2 linked regions of the Glaciimonas sp. PCH181 genome follow. The protein of the gene in region 1 interacts with the protein of each later gene in a pairwise test. Links are inferred from orthologs where the notes say so. Each region holds a gene or a part of one and is shown on either strand. Other genes may lie near its edges.

Region 1 (11,684 bases):
GGCGACAGGTACTCAACAAATACTTTTCCCTTCAAATGATCCATTTCATGCTGAATACAGACCGCCAGCAAGCCCTCTGCATCGACTTCAAATGCTTTGCCATTGGCGTCGAGTGCGCGCACCTTGACGCGGGCAGGACGTTCTACGCCGTCGTATATGCCCGGCACGGACAGGCAGCCTTCATCGTATATTTGTCTTTCTTCACTGGCCCAGAGAATTTCCGGATTGATAAAGACCCGCAGATCGCTGCCGGTGTCAGAAGTATCGATGACGACTAATTGCTCATGCACGTCGACTTGCGAGGCAGCCAGACCAACGCCGGGTGCCTCGTACATCGTTTCGGCCATGTCAGCAATCAATCGCTTCAGACGGTCATCAAAAACAGTCACAGGCTTAGCAATTTTATGCAGGCGAGGATCGGGGTAACGCAGGATATTTAGTAGGGACATACGGTTCTGGACGACTTTAAGGCGGTTTGGAGTGGTTTATCTCTTGCTAGTTTCAGCGTTTATGGGCAAAATTTGATGCACTTTGGCAAACATTTTTAGCGCATCTTGCGTCTGTTATAGCGCAGATAGTTGCCACTAATAAGTCGTCATTTTACGCGTCAAATTTAATTACCTCACTATTTACCTTATTAACGCGGTGTCTGACAGATTTTTAGACAAGTCAGGCAGGTTTTGTCTGTACGTTTGCGCGCGTTTTTAATGATAATTTTCGCTATTATTTAACGGCCATACACACCGGAAACGACATGAAAAAGTTTAGCACAGCTGCAGTCCTTCTCGCTTTTGCAACCGGCATTGGCATGTCGTCAATCTCTTATGCGCAAGCGGCAGCACCGGCGCGTTGTGCATTTTTGTCGAATGCACCGGATCAGCATGTGGTGGTACGCGGCGATACGTTATGGGGAATTTCCGGCCATTTCTTACAGAATGCGTGGTGTTGGCCGCAAGTGTGGGGCATGAATCGCGAGCAAATTCGTAATCCACACTGGATTTATCCCGGGCAAATCGTTTATTTTGATCGCGTTGCTGGCCGATTGCGACTCGGTACCCCGACTGGCGGCGCACCGGATACGATGAAGTTGTCGCCGCAAATCCGGGTCGAAGGTCTGGGGCGCGAAGCGATTCCGGCTATTCCCGCAGATAAAATTGGACCGTTTCTTTCGCAACCGCTGATTGTCGAGGACGAGGAATTGTCCGGCGCGCCGCATATCGTGGCGGTGCAAGAAGGCCATGTCAATCTGGGCCGTAATGATCTGGCTTACGTGCGCGGCAATCTGAACGGCGGCACCGCATTTCAGGCATTTCGTCCCGGTAAACAGTTGAAGGATCCCGTCACCGGGCAAGTCATCGCCAACGAAGCCGTCTATCTGGGCAGCTTGAAATTGGAACGCGCGGCTAAAGCCGACAGCGAGGTGAATACTTTCCGTGTAGTCGAAGCCAAGCAAGAAATGGGCGCCGGAGATCGTCTTATCGCGGAGCCGATTGCGCCGGTCTTAAACTACGTGCCGCATGCGCCCGCAAGTGAGGTCAACGCACGCATCGTGTCGGTATATGGCGGCGTCACCAGCGCGGGTCAAAATGACATCGTCACTATCAACCAGGGCGCGGCGGACAATATCGAGGTCGGCGACGTGTTGCAGCTATACCGTTTTGGCAAAACTGTGGTCGATCCTTTAGACAAAAAAGTAGCCGTCAAACTGCCCGATGAGCAATACGGCACCTTGTTTATTTTCCGCATATTTAAGCATATCTCCTATGGCTTGATTATGCAGGTACGGGATACAGTGGACGTTGGCGATATTGCCAGGTCACCAGAGTAACTTTGCTAAGTGCCATTACAAGAACCCGCCGCACATTTATTACCAAGTACGTTTTCTTTTCCACCCTGTCAGTCTCAGATCGGTCAGCCTGCGTTGCAGAGCGATCTGGTCGACTGGCTGCGGCTGGAACAAACCGCCGGTGTCGGCTCCAGCACTGCGTGCGTGCTGTTGACGACCTTCGGTCTGCCTGCGAACATTTTTGCCAGTTCGCTGACAGCTCTCCGGAGAGTGGTCTCGGAAAAAATCGGATTAGCGCTGCTAGCACCGATATCAGATCTGACCGAAAGGCGATTTGAATGCGCATTAGCGTGGGCGCAGCAGCCGAATCATCGGATCTTGACGTTAGCCGATGATGATTACCCCTCTTCATTATTGAACATTCCCGATCCGCCGCTTTTGCTCTATGTCATGGGCCGGGTCGAATTGCTGAAGCGGCCATCGTTAGCCGTAGTTGGCAGCCGCAACGCGACGGTGCAAGGCAACGCCAATGCGGATCGATTTTCAGAGATGCTGAGTCAACGCGGCTTAACCATTATTTCCGGTTTGGCGCTAGGAATCGATAGCGCTGCCCATCGCGGTGCCTTGCGCTGTCTGGCGAACAATACAGATTGCGGCGGCAGCACCGTAGCCGTCATTGGCACTGGCGCGGATATTGTTTATCCGGCGCGTAATCGTGATTTGGCGCACCAGATTGCAGAGCTGGGCTGCATTGTTAGTGAGTACCCGCTAGGTATGTCGGGTATTGCTGCTAACTTCCCACGCCGCAACAGGATTATTTCCGGCCTCTCGTCCGGCGTGCTGGTGATCGAAGCCGCAGCGCAGTCGGGTTCATTGATCACTGCGCGCATGGCGGCCGAGCAGGGCAGAGATGTATTTGCTATCCCCGGCTCGATTCATTCGCCGCTCTCAAAAGGTTGTCATCAGCTGATCAAACAAGGGGCAAAATTGGTCGAGTCGGCACAGGATATCTTGGAAGAAATGCTGCCTGTGCATGCACCGATACGTTCAACCCGAGTCACTTCCCATGTAACTGAATGCCTTTCTCAATCGGCGATGACGTACGATGAGGACGGCATTAAAAATGATGAAAGCGCCGATGATGCGATCAAAAATCCTAAGGACCAGCTACTGACAGCGCTGGGATTCGATCCTGCCAGTCTCGATGCGCTGGCCGCCCGCAGCGGTATGGATATCGCAGCATTAAACGCGCAGCTGTTAACATTAGAGCTTGAAGGTTTGGTCGAGATGCTGCCCGGTGGCGTGTATCGACGATTGGGATAAACGCTTGGCGAGATGACTAAATAGAACTTAAAAATGATGTTCTTATGACATTTTAGGCAGCATTTGTTAAATCCTGCGATACTTGTGTGAATTAAGGGGGATGAATTTTGGACCTAACTCCCTTAAAGGCGGTAATGTTGCGGTACAGTCTGACCCATCAAGCTTTGATTTGAAGCCTGCTCAGGAAATTTCTGTATGATTTTAGCAACTTGTTTTAGTCCAATCTTAGCGATACAGTAGAACCATGTTTGAAGTCCTAGTTTACCTTTATGAAACATATTACCGACCCGATGCCTGCCCTGAACCCGAGGCCTTGGTAAAGAAACTGTCGGCAATCGGTTTTGAAGAGGACGAAATCTCCAAAGCCCTTGGATGGCTGACCGATCTGGCGGAAACCAATCACGCTTACGCCGATCGTTATCCGCAGCAAACTGCATTTTCATTCGGCATGCGGATTTATGCTCCACAAGAAATGGACGCACTAGGCACCGCCGCGATAGGTTTCGTTCAGTTTCTGGAGTCGGCCAAGATGCTGAATCCGGTACAGCGTGAAATCGTCATAGAGCGCGCACTGGCCGTCAGCGAGTCACCGGTATCCCTGGATAAGCTCAAGGTAATTGTGCTGATGGTGCTGTGGAGTCAGGGAAAAGAGCCTGACGGATTAATGTTTGATGAGCTTTTTCTCGATGACGACGAAGACCCAGAACCGCGTCTGCTGCACTAAACTGCGCAATTCAGGCTCCTTCGCACCATAATCGCGCATCACGGCAACGTTTGCCGCGCTTGCGATATTCCCAACAACCCGCTTATCATTGGCCGCTTATTCACTGCCGCAGACAATTTTGCCCGATAGCGGCCGATACTGCCTGTTATAGTACGAGCAAGTTGTCATTAGGCAACGTCCTCGCTAGTCGTCGACAACGCCTGATCTAAGCTCCTTGATTTTGCGAATAATGTGCGCAATTCAGGAGTATGCGCTGCAGTCCAATGAATAGTTAATAAGCATTTAGCTGAAAAATGCGCTGACTTCCAACAGAAAGCGCGCCACTTTCGAGACCATATTTATGAGCAAGACCCTCATCATCGCCGAGAAACCTTCTGTCGCGAACGACATCGCGAAGACCCTCGGCGGCTTCACCAAGCACGATGAGTACTTTGAATCCGACGAATACGTGCTGTCATCGGCCGTCGGTCATCTGCTAGAGATCGCCGTTCCAGAGGAGTTTGACGTTAAGCGGGGCAAATGGACATTTACCCATTTGCCAATGATTCCCCCTTACTTCGCGTTGAATCCGATTGCCAAGACCGAAGCGCGGTTAAAAGTACTCAACAAACTGATTAAGCGCAAAGACGTCACTGCCCTGATCAACGCCTGCGATGCCGGGCGTGAAGGCGAACTGATTTTCCGTCTGATCGCGCAGCATGCCAAAGCCAAGCAGCCAGTCAAACGGCTCTGGTTGCAATCGATGACGCCGGGCGCGATTCGCGACGGTTTCGCCAATTTGCGTGCGGATGAAGACATGTTGCCATTGGCCGACGCGGCGCGTTGTCGCAGCGAAGCGGATTGGCTGATCGGTATCAACGGCACGCGGGCAATGACCGCGTTTAACTCGAAAGAGGGCGGTTTCTACCTCACCACAGTTGGTCGCGTGCAAACACCGACATTGTCGATCGTGGTGGAGCGTGAAGAGAAAATCAAGAAATTCATTCCGCGTGATTTCTGGGAAGTACGTGCTGAATTTATCTGCGCTGCCGGTATTTATGAAGGCCGCTGGTTAGATACTAACCATAAAAAAGTTGAAAACGATCCTGAAAAACGCGCTGAGCGTCTATGGAGTCTGGCTGCAGCCGAGTCGGTGGTTGCGGCTTGCCGCAACAAGCAAGGTAATGTCACCGAAGAATCCAAACCGACAACATCGATGGCCCCGGGCCTGTTCGATCTGACCAGTTTGCAGCGTGAGGCTAACTCGCGTTTTGGCTTCTCGGCCAAAAATACACTTGGTCTGGCTCAGGCGTTGTACGAAAAACACAAAGTCCTGACCTATCCGCGGACCGATTCGCGCCATTTGCCAGAAGATTATCTGGGTACGGTTAAGCAAGCGCTGGAAACCGTGTCGGAAAACAACAACTATCAGCAGTTTGCGGCGCAAATTCTGAACAAAGGTTGGGTCAAGCCGAACAAGCGGATTTTCGACAACAGCAAGATCAGCGATCACTTTGCGATCATCCCGACGACCCAGGCACCGAAGAATTTATCCGAGCCTGAGCAAAAATTGTACGACTTGGTAACGCGTCGCTTTATGGCCGTGTTTTTCCCTGCCGCAGAATTTCAAGTCACCACGCGCTATACAGAGGTCTCCGGCCATCAGTTCAAAACTGAAGGCAAGGTCATGATCAATCCGGGTTGGCTGGCGATTTATGGCAAAGAAGCCGCTGACGAAAAAGATTCTGAAAACAACGGCACGCTGGTTGCGGTAGCTAAAGGCGAGAAAGTAAAGACGGAAAAAGTCTCTGCCAACGGTCTGGTTACCAAACCGCCAGCGCGCTACACCGAAGCCACGTTGCTCTCTGCAATGGAAGGCGCGGGCAAGCTGGTTGACGATGGCGACCTGCGCGAAGCCATGGCGGGTAAAGGTCTGGGAACGCCTGCGACGCGGGCGGCGACGATTGAAGGGCTGATCTTCGAAAGATACATGTTCCGTGAAGGCCGGGAATTAACCCCGACTGCCAAAGCATTTCAGCTGATGACGTTATTGCACGGTCTGGGCGTGGATGAGTTGACGGAACCTGAGTTGACCGGCGAGTGGGAACACAAACTGTCCTTGATGGAAAAAGGTCAGATCACGCGTGAAGAATTCATGCGCGAAATTGCGCAGATGACGCAGACCATCGTCAAGCGTGCTAAGGAATACGACAACGATACAATTCCCGGTGACTATGCAACGTTGGTTGCGCCGTGTCCAAATTGTGGCGCCGTAGTGAAAGAAAATTATCGTCGTTTCGCCTGCACAAAATGCGAATTCTCGATGAGCAAAACGCCGGGTAGCCGTCAGTTTGAAATTCCAGAAGTAGAAGAATTGCTGATCAATCGGACTATCGGCCCGTTGCAAGGTTTTCGCTCCAAAATGGGACGTCCATTTGCAGCGATTCTTAAAATTAGTCGTGATGAAGAGATCAAGAATTTCAAACTGGAATTCGATTTCGGCCAGAACGATGAAGAAGGCGAGAATGGTGAAGGCGTTGATTTCACAGGCCAGACACCCGTCGGCCCTTGTCCAAAATGCGGCAACGGCGTCTACGAAATGGGTCTGGCGTATGTTTGCGAGAAGACTGTCGCAAAGCCGAAAGAATGTGATTTCCGCAGTGGCCGGATTATTTTGCAACAAGAAATTTTGCCAGAGCAAATGGTCAAATTGCTGAACGATGGCAAAACCGATTTGCTGCCGGGCTTTATTTCGCAACGTACACGTCGGCCTTTTAAAGCCTTCTTAGTCAAAGCCAAAGATGGCAAGGTCAGTTTTGAGTTTGAAGAACGTAAAGCGAAAGCCCCCGCCAAAGGCAAGGCCAAAGCCGCTACGGTAGAAGACGATGCAGATGGCGCGGAAAACGCGGTACCAGCCAGCGCGGTCGTAAAAACCATCGCCAAGAAAGCCGTAGTCAAGAAGGCCGTAGCGAAAAAAGCAGTAGTTAAGCGGGTCGTGGCAAAAGCCAAAAGCGCCTAATTACAGCGCGAGCTAATGGCATAGCCGGACAGCTATTATTGATGCTATCTAAGTAAAAAACCGCCAGTGTTTGCATTGGCGGTTTTTTTATTTCGGCAAAACTAACAACAAAAACCAGCACCTGAATTGTGCGTTAAGAGACACGATGGTGGCGTATCCCGCCTTCTACGTTAAATGCGCTTCGCTTTCTCAAGTTGCAATAAAAATGCCTTACGTTCCAGCCCACCCGCATACCCTGTCAGCGATCCTGAAGCACCCACAACACGATGGCAAGGCACGATGATGGATACCGGATTGCGGCCAATCGCCGTACCGACTGCGCGCACGGCATTCGCTTTGCCGATGATAGTTGCGTGCGCGCCGTAGGTGGTCGATTGTCCGAACGGAATAGCGATTAACGCATCCCATACCGCACGCTGAAACGGCGTTCCCCGCAACGCCAGCGGCAAATCGAATTTCTGACGCGTGCCTGCAAAGTATTCATCCAATTGGCGTATTGCGAGTTGCAAATGCGGGTGATCCTGCGCTGCATGCCAGCCTTCTTTGCCTTTAAAGTGGCGATGATTTTCAAAGTAAATTCCACTGACACCAGCATCGGTTGCTGCGACCAATAATGTGCCGACCGGACTGGCGTGCTCGACGTAATAAATGTTTTCGGGCATGTTGGTGGTGTTTTTTAATGTTTTCATAGTGATTGCCATAAAAGAAGTGCTGCGTAACCGCGCCATGGCGTCCAGGCGGCAGCGACTGCAGTGAGTTGTTTTTCCGTGAGACGGCCTTCGCCGTTGATGAGCGATGCTATTGCTTTTTGCAGGCCTAAATCCCCAGCGGGAAACGCATCCGGAAATCGCAACGCGCGCAGGGCAATGTAATGCGCGGTCCAGTTGCCGATGCCGGGGATGGCCGTTAATTGCGAAATTGTTTCGGTCAGACTAGTGCCGGGTTTATTTTGTAAGCGCCCCTCGGCGGCATATTGGGCCATATTGCGCAGCGTTTCCGCCCGCGAGGTCGGTATCCCAATGCTTGCCAGCGTAGCTACTGGCAGCGCTGCCAACACGCTGGTTTCTGGAAAATGATGGGTCAGCACGGCAAACGGCGTTTCTGACGCCGATCCAAAGCGGCTTACTAAACGCGCGGTCAATGTAGTCGCTCCGGCGACGCTCACTTGCTGGCCCAGGATTGCCCGAATTGCCAGTTCAAATGGCGCAAACGTGCCGGGAACCCGAATACCGGGAAGTGCATCAAGCAGGCCGGTTAAGGCAGGGTCGAGCCGCAAATGCGCTGTAATTAATGCCGGATTTGCATCCAGATCGAATTGCTGGCGCAGTCTTGCCAGTAGCGGCATCAGCATCGGTGTCAGGCTGGGCGCAACTTCTACTTCCAATTGCTGCTGTTTGATCAGATGCGTCACACGTATCCAGCCGCGCACGTTGTCGATGCAAATGTTGCGTAGATAGGCGGAGCGAGGTTGGGCGAGCTGAACTGCTTCGACTCCGGCGATCAGACGGGGTTGTAGATACGCCAGCATTTGGTCCCAGTTGAAGGGGGGACGATATGCTAGTCGCACGGTTACCACGTCTTGCGTGGTGTCGATTTCGCTGGATGTATGTTGTTTGCGTAATGCGGTGGGGGCTAAGCCATAGCGCGCGTTGAATAGCGCGTTAAAGCGGCGGACGCTGCCGAAGCCTGCTGCATCCGCAAGCGCGGTCATTGATAAACGGGTTTCCTGGAGTAATTTTTTGGCAAATAACAGGCGGTGGGTTTGGGCTAATTCTATTGGCGTAACGCCGAAATGTTGCAGCAGAACGCGGCGTAGCTGGCGCGATGACAGGCCTACTTCCGCGGCTAATTTCTCAAGCCCGCTGGTTGCGGTGTTGTTGTCGTTGTTTTGGTTTAACGCTCCGGCGGCGATGCGTTGCCAGACTGCATAGGCTAGATTTTGCTGTAGTGCATACGGGGCTAGTTCTGGGCGGCAGCGTAGGCAGGGACGGAAGCCGGCGGCCTCTGCGGCTGCTGCGCCTGTATAAAATGTGCAAGATGAGGGGCGGGGTGTTTTGGCGGTGCAGATTGGGCGGCAATAGATGCCAGTTGTTTTTACGCCTACGAAGAAGACGCCATCGAAGCGGGCGTCTTTGGCTGCTAATGCGCGGTAGCAGCTTTCGTTGTTTAGGGGTTCTGATTCAGCGATTTGATTCGCTGGGGCATTTTTTAGGGCAGGGGTCATGGGCTATTTATACGCTTGACGACAGGTATCGTCTAGCCGTTTTCGGACATGCAACTAATGGGTTGGTGTGTTTTGGTTTGTGGATACTTAACACGACCTAAACCACCCCCAAATCAATCTCGAAACCGATCAGTAGCCTCAATCAAATGATGCAAAATCCCCGGCTCAGTAACTGCATGCCCAGCATCATCCACAATAGTAAGCTCACTATTCGGCCAAGCTTTATGAAGCTCCCAAGCCGTCTGCGGCGGACAAATAACATCATACCGCCCCTGCACAATCACCCCAGGAATATGCCCCAATTTTCCAGCATTCAAAATCAATTGATTAGCAGTAAAAAACCCGGCATGAACAAAATAATGATTTTCAATTCGCGCAACCGCCAACGCATGATGCGCCTCCGCAAAGGCATCCGCAAACACCGGATTAGGTAACAAACTCACCGCATCCCCCTCCCACCGACTCCAAGCCTGCGCCGCAGCAAGCTGAATTTGCGGATCAGAATGATGCAACAACCGATGATAAGCCCCCATCAAATCCCCCCGCTCAGACTCGGGCACAGGCGCCAAAAAACCCTCCCATGCCTCAGGAAAAATCATCGACGCCCCCGCCTGATAAAACCAGTCAAGCTCCTGCGGCCGCACCGTAAAAATCCCCCGCACGATCAATTCCGTCACCCTCTCAGGATGGGTCTGCGCGTAGGCCAACGCCAAAGTACTCCCCCACGAACCGCCAAATACCTGCCACCGCTCTATCCCCAACAACTCACGCAATTGCTCAATGTCATCCACCAGATGCCAGGTCGTATTCGCCTCCAAATATGCATGCGGCACACTGCGCCCGCAGCCGCGCTGATCAAACAAGACAATCCGATAACGCGCCGGATCGAATAACCGTCGATGGTTTTCATTGCAACCTGCACCCGGGCCGCCGTGCAAAAATATTACCGGCTTACCATTCGGATTACCGCATTCTTCCCAGTAGATTTGATGCCCATCGCCCACATCCAGCATCCCATGCCGGTGTGGTGCGATAGACGGATAAAAAGACCGCAAAGCGGTTGCGTTGAATGTGCTCATCACTGCCCTCGATTAGTCGTTCCGATGACAGGAACAATAACTGAAATACACCAGTTCTGTGAGACGGCTCCCTTTTATTCGCGATGATGCGACGCGCCGCAAACTAGCCGCAACGTATGCGTTACACTTAATTTTTCGCCGCCAGCTAGCGCTATTTAGCGATCGGTCATCCGGCATATTGATTGTCCATTTTAGGAATCTGAGGTTTATATCTATGCACACTCCCCCTAGCGCCCGGCTTGCGATTCAGAATCTTGCCCCTTCACGCATTCGTGAAGTCGCCAATGTCGGTATCGGACGATCCGACGTATTGCCGTTTTGGTTCGGTGAGCCGGATCAGGTCACGCCAGCTTTTATTCGTGATGCAGCAAAAGCGGCGCTGGATGATGGCGATACTTTCTATACCGGCAACCACGGCATTCCGCCGTTGCGCGAAGCGATTGCGGCCTATTTATCCCGCCTGCATCAACCGCTAGACGCCAGTCGCATTGCGGTGACCTCATCCGGCGTGTCGGCATTGATGCTGTTATCGCAGCTGATTATCGGGCCGGGCGACCGAGTCGTCGCGATCACACCGTTGTGGCCCAACGTAGTCGAAATTCCAAAAATTCTAGGGGCGGAAGTCGTCCGTGTACCGCTGCAATTCGGTGAAGTGTGGGAGCTCGATGTGCAGCAATTAATCGACGCGCTGACACCCGGCACCCGGGCTGTATTGATTAATTCGCCCAATAATCCCACTGGCTGGGTGATGTCCCGTGCGCACCAGCAAATTGTGCTGGATCATTGCCGTCAGCATGGCATCTGGATTGTTGCCGACGATGTGTATGAGCGGCTGGTATACACAAATGCGTTTTCCGACGACATGGGGAATGACGCCAAACGTTGCGCGCCGTCGTTTCTAGATATTGCTGAACCGAATGACCGCCTCATTTCTTCCAATAGTTTTTCCAAGTCATGGCTGATGACCGGATGGCGGCTGGGATGGCTGGTCGTGCCGCCGACGCTGATGAATGACCTCGGCAAATTAATCGAATACAACACTTCATGCGCGCCCGGATTTCTACAGCGTGCCGGGATTGTGGCGGTTGAACGCGGCGACGAAATTATCGCCAATACCATCACGCGTTATCAAACTGCGCGTGATTTTTTATACCAACGTCTGAACGCGCTCCCCGGAATTACTGCACCGAGGCCGAAAGGCGCAATGTATTTATTTTTTCGGATGGAGGGTGCTGGCGACAGTCTGGCACTCTGCCAGCAACTCGTCCGGGATGTCGGTCTTGGATTAGCGCCGGGAAGTGCATTTGGTACCGAAGGTGAGGGCTATATTCGCTGGTGTTTTGCCAGTTCGGTAGAGCGGTTGGAGGAGGGCGTTCAGCGTTTGGAGCGTTTCCTATCGGTCTGATCAGAAACATAACTCATCCCCAAAACGCGTAAAAATAAGGCAAGTCAGGCTGTTCCGCTGTTTTTAATTATTTGCGAAGGATGCCTTGCGCCTTGCCAATCTGATGCTATTATTAAATCGCGCAAACGTTTGCGCGTTTGTTTTT
Region 2 (8,499 bases), on another replicon or contig:
ACATAGGAGCGAATCTGATGGCCCCAACCAACGTCGGTCTTGGAGTCCTCGAGCTTCTGTTGCTCGGTCATCCGATTACGCATTTCCAATTCGAACAGCTTGGCTTTCAGCATGTCCCAGGCTTCGGCGCGGTTACGGTGCTGACTGCGGTCATTCTGACATTGGACAACAATGCCCGACGGGCCATGCGTCAGACGTACCGCCGAATCGGTCTTATTAATATGCTGACCACCGGCACCAGAAGCGCGGTATGTATCCACCCGCACATCCGCTGGATTAACGTCAATTTCAATCGAATCATCGACTTCAGGATAGACGAATAAGCTTGAAAAGGAAGTATGCCGACCATTGGCAGAGTCAAACGGAGATTTGCGCACCAGGCGATGGACGCCTGTTTCGGTGCGTAAAAAGCCGTAGGCATAATCACCCTCAACTTTTAATGTCGCAGTTTTGATACCGGCAACTTCACCGTCGGATTGCTCCATGATTTCAACTTTGAAACCTTTGCGTTCGCAATAGCGCAAATATTGGCGCAGCAACATCGATGCCCAATCTTGCGCTTCGGTTCCGCCAGCGCCTGCCTGAATATCGATAAAGCAGTTATTCGGATCCATCGGGTTGTTGAACATGCGACGGAATTCCATGCCCTCGACCAGCTTTTTCAGCGTGTCGGCATCGGCTTCAACTGCTTCTATCGTGTCTTCGTCCTGCTCATCCCGGGCCATTTGATACAGGTCCGTGGTGTCGCGCAGTTCGGACTCGATCTTCGTCAGTGTGATGACGATAGATTCGAGGGATTTTTTTTCTTTACCCAGCTCTTGGGCGCGTTTCTGGTCGCTCCAGACATCTGGATCTTCCAGTTCGCCATTGACCTGGTCGAGTTTCTCTAACTTCGTATCGAAGTCAAAGATACCTCCGTAATTCAATCTCACGTAATGTGAGGTCAGCGAGGAGGGCTTGCAGGGAATTTAAGCGTTCGGCTTCCATGATCATGTCTCTTGCGATAAACCCTAAATTATACGCGAGCGCATTGCTTATCTGACGCAAGTAATGGAAATCCCCGGCTGAGAACCGTATTACAGGGATTTACGCGTCGCGATTTCGCCATATTGATCGCACTAGTGTGAACTTTTGTGAAATTTTGGCTATCAGAGAGCGGCATGATTACAATCTGCCGACGTTACTTGCACCATTTTTATGGCTCGTCTTTTTCTGATTTCCCCATTGCCTTTATCTAATAATGTTAAAAAAGTCACAAAAACTTCCTTTTTGTACGGTCATGCTTTGCGCTGGTTTAGCATTTTTAGTCGCTGGTTGCGGGATGTTCACGCCCACTCCCGCCCCACATGGCGAAGTGCAAGGCGCATCCACAAGTGCCGGGGAATTGGGGCAATCGGATGTTAATCGCGTGGCAACACTCGCTATGCGCGATAACCTTGATAGCTTGTATCGCTTATTGGATAAGCTATACCGACGCAATCCGGCTGAATGGAAAAAGACTGCTACCAGTCGTGAAGCAGCGGTTAAACGGGTGCGTGTGGCGATAGAAACGCGTCAGCCTTGGCCAGAATTGCAAGGTAAACACGATATTTTGGCTTTATCGCTGGCTCTGGATCAAGGTTTTCAGGGGGATCGCGCCGCCGCGTTTATTTATGCAACAGCCGATATGATCGTCACCGCGCATGGCGGCAAAACCAGTTTTTACTTGATTGATGGTCTGAATGCCCAGTATCTGTATAACGCCGCACGCAACCTAGAAATCGCGACATGGATTCTTGGCTCTCGACGTAATGCTGCGGGCCAATTGTTGCTGTTATCCAACGATATTTCGGAGAGTGAGCACAATTTGAGCTTTGAACGTGAGTTCGGCAAGATCATCGGCCGGATTGATTTGCTGGCGGTAGTTGTGACGGAAAAGTACCGGCGTGCTGGAATAAGCTATGTACAGAATTTGTTAGGCGGGACTTTCTTGCAGTTTTTACCGGTGCGTTAATTTAGAATTGATCCGTTGCTACTGAGTCGGCGGCGCTGGCTGCATTTGGGCTGATGGCGGCTGCTACGCTGATGATGCGCTCGCGTACGACATTAATGGCTTGTTTCAACGCATATACATCACCGAAATATTGCTGCGGAATACGAATTTGATTCGCATTGGCATCGATTTCTTCGATTTCATTACGCCATTGATTAACCTGATCGATGGTCGGATTTTTGGTGGCCCAAATTTCATCTTCCAGCGATTTTATTTCCCGATACCAGACTACCAATCGCTTTTTCATCGTTGCTGCGTACATCTTTGGGATAGCTTGCAACAGGCCAAACAATAGGGCCATGAACGGCAGCAAAATGATGAAGCGGCGCTCAATGAAATTGGCTAGCCAAAACGGTAAATAGCGTTGCAGGAACGGACGGCCTGATTTGAAATAGCGCCGCGTTTCATCGGAGACAGGAAAATCCTCGGCATTTTGATTGGGGAAATATCCGCGTGGCGTAAAGTAATCTTGCCCACCATGAATTTCATTGGCGCTATCCAACAGCAAATACGCTAACGCCGGATGCAAAGTGTCTTTTGAGACCAGCAACGCGGTCGCCGCCAGCAAAGTCACGTCCGTATGCGGTAAATCATCGGCAAGACTGGTTGAAGCGCGCGGAAAGGTCACTTTGGAAAGTGCCGGAAACTGGCGCACCAGGGCATCTGCCTGAACGAAATTCATCAGTTTGAGATCGCTTTTAAGCAGCGTTTGCAGCATTTCCGCATCGGGTCGGCCAATAAAAAATGCCGCATCGAGCGTGCCGTTTTTTAGTGCCTGATAGGCTTTGCGAGAATCCAGTTCTTGTAACTTGGTATTTTGGCGGGTGAGTCCATTTTGCTTCAGCAAATCATTCGCTACAATTTGCAGACCGCTTCCAAGAACCCCTATCGAGACGCGCTTGCCCTGCAATTGAGACAAGCGATCTATCGTGGCGCTAGACTGATAAAACACCCAGATCGGTTCATAGGACACGGCAGCAATGGTTTGTAAATTCGGCGCGCTGGCCGCATCCCCGATACCGGACTGTATGAAACCGACTTCATATTCGCTATTGTCGTCTGTCAAACGCTTAAAATTTTCTACTGCACCGGATGAAGGGCGTATATCCAGCGTAATGCCCTCGCGTTTTAATACCTTTGCATAGCGCTCGGCAAAGCCGCGATAAATGCCGCCATCGGCCCCGGTAGTGATCACGATAGTGTGTTGAACTGCCGGTTTTAGAATGGCAATCATGACCCACACCACGCCAGCCAATAGCAGCGCAACGCCGCAGATAATTATCCGCAAACGCTGGATTGTCATTGGCGGTTTTTGGATACGATGTAACGACGGATGCGATCGGGGCATAGGATGTGAACTGAGCCGTTATCTGTCAAAAAAAGATGTCGCCGGTAGGACTGGCGTCGCGCTAGTTACCAGCTAATTATCAGTTGTAGCTGTATTTGCTGTCGACAAGAAGTTTTTAGGTTAGCGCCTCTGCGTGCTCCACCATCAATTGCACTTTCGTGACGCCGTTGTATTCATTTGCGTCGAGTCGGAACGCCACTTTGGCGCGGCCGCCCAATGCATCGGTGTGGCCGAACCAGATTGCATCATAACGATTGCCATTTCTTTCCAGCAAGAGTTTTAAATGTTTTTCTTTCAGAATACGTTGGCTGATGACTTTGAAATCATCGCAAAATACTGGGGGCGCAAATCCCTGTCCCCAGACTTGCCCTTCCATTTGTTCGATGAATTGTGTGGTGTAATAGGCATCTTCTAATGGACCATCGGTTTCAATGATGCGTTCAAGTTGATGTTGACCTAACCACGCACAGCCGACTTTTTCGAATGCGGCAGAGAATGTTTCAAACGCATCGGTGCGGATCGTCAAGCCGGCGGCCATGGCATGTCCACCAAATTTTTCGATCAGACTTGGGGCGTGCTTTGACACCAGATCTAGCGCATCGCGTAAATGGAAGCCAGGAATCGAGCGGCCAGATCCTTTCATCAGGCCATCGCCACCCGGCGCAAAGGTAAAAGTTGGTCGATAAAATTTATCTTTTAAGCGCGAAGCCACAATCCCAATCACGCCCTGATGCCAGGATGCATCAAAGACGCTGATGGTATTGCTGTCTGCCGGACTAAAATTGTCGAGCAAGGCGAGCGCAGTGTCTTGCATGCCCGCTTCGATATCCCGGCGTTCCTTGTTAATGGTGTCGAGTTGCTGGGCGATGGCCCATGCACGACCTTCATCATCGGTGGTCAGGCATTCGATTCCTAGCGCCATATCCGCCAAACGCCCGGCTGCATTCAGGCGCGGACCCACCGCAAAGCCGAGGTCGAAAGGACTGGCGCGACGCGCTTCTCGTCCCGCGGCACGAAATAGGGCGGCGATGCCGGGATGCATCCGTCCTGCGCGCATCCGTTTTAAACCTTGCGCCACCAGAATTCGATTATTGGCATCTAGTTTGACGACGTCGGCGACGGTTCCTAGTGCGACCAAATCGAGCAGTACATCCAGTTTTGGCTGCGTCTGCGCATCGAATACGCCGCGTTTGCGCATTTCTGCGCGCAATGCCAGCAGCACATAAAACATCACGCCGACGCCTGCCAGATTCTTGCTGGGAAATCCGCATGCAGGTTGATTGGGATTCACGATTACCCGCGCTGCCGGTAACGTGGCGGCGGGTAAGTGATGGTCGGTGACCACGACTTCAATACCACGTCGGTTCGCTTCAGCGACGCCGTCTATGCTTGCGATGCCGTTGTCGACGGTAACAATAATATCCGGCGATTTTTCACGTGCGGTCAGTTCGACGATTTCCGGGGTCAGGCCATAGCCGTATTCGAAGCGGTTCGGTACGATGAAATCGACGTTTGCGCCTAGCAAACGTAAACCGCGCAGACCGACTGCACAGGCCGTTGCGCCATCGCAATCGTAATCGGCCACGATGACCATTTTCTTTTTTGCGGCGATGGCGTCGGCCAGAAAAATGGCCGCTGCGTCGATGTGCAATAACCCACTCGGCGGATGGAGCGCGCTTAATTCACTTTCTAATTCTTTTACGTCCAGCAGCCCACGCGCAGCATAAACGCGCGCGAGTACGGGATGGATACCGCTTTGACGCAGACGTTCTGCGTCGCGAAACGGGTAGGGGCGGGTGGTAATGCGCGTCATTGCGTCGGCTCCCCGGTGTGCTCTGCCGATGCTTTCGTCATTTCTCGCATAGTCGTTGCCAGTGATGGTTTCACCCAGAATTTTTTGAGAGATAACGCGGTCGTCGTTAATTCTGTCATTCGGGTATTGTCAGTAAACGTCAGGGAAAGTTGCTTTAATTTGCCGTTTTCCAATGCTTGTAAAAGGGGCACGAACCAGTCGCGCTCCATTGTCTGTAATTGCTGTATCCATTCGGACCATTCGCCAGTAAGGGCGGGCGCGATCAATCCATCCAGCAATAAAAATCCACGCTCGCCGGGTGTGGCGATAAGCTCTTCGGCAGAGCAATTGAGGATGGCGTTATTGGCCGTCAATTGACCAAAAGCCTTAGCCCAGCCGCGCAAGTTGATAATATGGCTATAAGGGCGATCCGACGCGTTTGAAGAATCAATTGCCGCGTTGCCGCCGCCCCAAAGCCATAGCGCATTGACTGCTTGCATCCCAGATGCGGCGCGGCGCTCGTTCAGGCTATTTTCAAACCATTGCATCTGGACTTCATTTTGCAGTTTGCGCCATGCGCGGTCGCCTTCGCCCTGTGGCATCCAGATATCGACGTTATGGCCGCAGGCGGCATCGGGGGTTGATGTGTGCAAATGTAGCCAGTCATCAGCGCGTATAAACCAGGTGCTGGCATCGCCATACAATAGCGTCCGATTATCTTCATCGAAAAGTGATTTGGCCTCTTCAAAAAGCCAACGAGAATCGGCTTCTGATAGCGTCACCTGCCGGATATCGGTCAACACCAGATGATCGCGCGCGATATGAATGTGCGCCGGATGCAGGACGAACCAGTGACCTTCGTCAACATTCAATCCAAGTGCACGCATCGCAGCGGGAGCGATAGGCGGGCTGGAGTGTTGACTGTCTGCGTTGTTTGATGGATTTCCCAAGCCAAACTTTGTAGCTAGCCATGCTTCGTGCGGCAGCGAACGGGCAAATTCGTCCAAAACTTGCTCTTGTTTGCTGCCGCTTTTGGCACGCGCTACCAGCTTGGCAAGTGCAGGCAGGTTTAATTCACGCAATATGTCGCGCGCTAGTTCAGCTGGGGGTAAGCCGAATGGTAATAGGATGTCGAGATGATTCATGCCCCGAATTGTAGGGCATCTGGCGCATCGGGTGGAAAGCGCTTACGGCTGCTTTATGAGGACTGTCTGATTTGGACTAAAACGGATGTTTGTCGGAGCATTTTTCTTGATTTTTTGAGGACGAATAGCCTGCAAAATTAGCGAAAAAAATCAGGCTCAGGAAGGCTGGCGAATTCGGCGAAATTTCCTATACTGGAATTTTATCAAGGAGGTAAACCATGGAGTCTGAGCACATAATGGCTATGTGGAGTCGTGCAAGTCGTCAGGCGCCGCTTGCTAACTATGACGATTTGCTTGAAATGTTGGCAACAGAAATCGCTAAAATTTCAATGAAGTTATCGGAAGATGAATTGTATCGCATGATCGCGGTGGGGGCGCTGATGTATCAGCAGCGCTATAAAGAATCCGGTGGCGATATCACTGTAGATTTATTGATTAAAACGTTACGGGAAGGTGGACGAGCTTAAATTCCCTTTCATACCGTGAGTTTTTGATTATTGACGCGCAACGCAACTTAGTGGGTGGGGCGCGTTAGTGATGGCTTCAATTCGAGTTATTAACGCGATTCTCGTCAAATTGCTCTTCGGCAGTCTTGAGATGGGCAATTAATAAGTGAGAAATCACGTTGACGCCGACGCCCGCTAGCACCGCGGGCAACAGGTAGAGCATTATCGAAATTTCAGAGGCAAATATATGGCTGTCAATGGCCGCAGAACTTAATGTTGCCAGATGCGCCAATTGCCTTAGTAAAACGACATTGACACCGGCCAGAACAATCAGTGTGAGCGAAAATAAAAAAACGGTGATCCTGGAAATCGCACGTTTTTTCAGCATCAAGGTAAAAATCCCGATTGGCAGGACAATGGAAAAGGCGATAAGTAGAATAAATTCGACTCTGAGAAAGACGCTGTTTTCCATTTTTAGCCTGAAGTAAGTAAAACTGTCATTAATATTTACGCTAGGATTCTTTAGCCGCACTTATTTGCTAATCTTAGTCGCTAATACGTCTCTCCAGCATGACCTCATCCGCAGGTTGTCTAAAAGGCATCGCTTGATTATCAACATTCAACTCGCCATATTTTGAGATTGTGGTGATGCAGCCCTTTAATGGGAAATCAAATTACAAAGACTTTCATATTCGTTGAAGCGTCATCGGCGTTGTTAGCCGGGGTGTAATCGGCGGAATGCTCTGCGCATCATAAAATAACGTTGCCTGATTGAAAGCGATCGTGTTTTAGTTATTTTTTTAGATATCTCCGTTTTTTCGAGAAGTTAATAAAGCGCTCTAAACAGTGATGAAACATGGATTAAGTGTTTGATTTCGTTACAAACCTTATAAGGTCTCTTGAATTATGGCAAACTGCTGGCTGATTTCGGGAGCCTTGCATTGAGCATTTTTAAAAATTTACCGTTTGAGTGGCAAGTCGGCATACGCTACACGCGAGCAGGAAAACGTAGCGGCCGGAATAGCTTCATTTCCTTTATATCGTTGATATCAATGGCCGGGATCGCTCTCGGCGTAGCGGCATTGATTGTGGTGTTATCGGTAATGAATGGTTTCCAAAAAGAGGTACGGGACCGCATGTTGTCGGTATTGGCGCATATCGAAGTATTCGATGGCTCTGGCCAAATGTCGAACTGGGAAGATGTCGCCAAGCAAGCGTTTAAAAATAAAGAAGTGATCGGTGCCGCCCCTTATGTCGAGGCGCAAGCGATGCTGACGCGCGATGGCGAGGTACGCGGCGTGGGTATTCGTGGCGTGCTGCCATCCGAAGAGCCGAAAGTCTCTGACGTCGCCAAGCAGACTAAACAAGGTAATTTCAATGATTTGAAAGCTGGTGAATTCAATATCGTTCTGGGTATTGAGTTAGCGCGTGGGTTGCATGCGGGCTTAGGCGACAAAGTGACCATGTTGGCACCGCAAGGGCAAGTTACTCCCGCCGGTGTGGTCCCGCGATTAAAGCAATTCACGGTGGTCGGCATTTTTGAGGCGGGTCATTTTGAATATGATTCTTCGCTGGCCTTTATTCAAGTCGAAGATGCCGAAAAGATGTTCCGTCTGAGTGCGCCATCTGGCCTGCGTTTAAAAATTACTGATATGTTGCGCGCCCCGGAAGTGACGCAGCAATTGGCGCAGACCATGCCGCCCAATCTCTATTTGCGCGACTGGTCTCAACAAAAC

Evidence for each region.
Region 2: the proteins of C7W93_RS20270 (region 1) and recJ interact in binary tests that used the Escherichia coli proteins (3 or more experiments, as listed by UniProt). The link is inferred for Glaciimonas sp. PCH181 from one-to-one orthologs.

Annotation. Positions count from the first base shown.
Region 1 is NZ_PYFP01000002.1:1,552,145-1,563,828, forward strand. What follows is about bases 3,792-7,031. They hold C7W93_RS20270 (DNA topoisomerase III), read left to right. Parts: upstream 3,792-4,173; coding sequence 4,174-6,831; downstream 6,832-7,031. Other genes in these bases: C7W93_RS20265 (DUF494 family protein), read left to right, coding at 3,792-3,833; C7W93_RS20275 (methylated-DNA--[protein]-cysteine S-methyltransferase), read right to left, coding at 7,002-7,031. Also shown: def (peptide deformylase), read right to left, coding at 1-449; C7W93_RS20255 (LysM peptidoglycan-binding domain-containing protein), read left to right, coding at 755-1,828; DNA-processing protein DprA, read left to right, coding at 1,907-3,109; more of C7W93_RS20265, read left to right, coding at 3,354-3,791; more of C7W93_RS20275, read right to left, coding at 7,032-7,520; C7W93_RS20280 (DNA-3-methyladenine glycosylase 2 family protein), read right to left, coding at 7,517-9,055; pip (prolyl aminopeptidase), read right to left, coding at 9,169-10,134; C7W93_RS20290 (pyridoxal phosphate-dependent aminotransferase), read left to right, coding at 10,349-11,539.
Region 2 is NZ_PYFP01000003.1:152,401-160,899, reverse strand. The notes cover bases 2,845-5,844. They hold recJ (single-stranded-DNA-specific exonuclease RecJ), read right to left. Parts: upstream 5,194-5,844; coding sequence 3,496-5,193; downstream 2,845-3,495. Other genes in these bases: C7W93_RS21410 (hypothetical protein), read right to left, coding at 5,190-5,844; C7W93_RS21420 (TAXI family TRAP transporter solute-binding subunit), read right to left, coding at 2,845-3,335. Also shown: C7W93_RS21425 (hypothetical protein), read left to right, coding at 1,322-1,993; more of C7W93_RS21420, read right to left, coding at 1,995-2,844; more of C7W93_RS21410, read right to left, coding at 5,845-6,317; C7W93_RS21405 (hypothetical protein), read left to right, coding at 6,536-6,784; C7W93_RS21400 (hypothetical protein), read right to left, coding at 6,861-7,235; C7W93_RS21395 (lipoprotein-releasing ABC transporter permease subunit), read left to right, coding at 7,705-8,499. UniProt on the Escherichia coli protein: Single-stranded-DNA-specific exonuclease.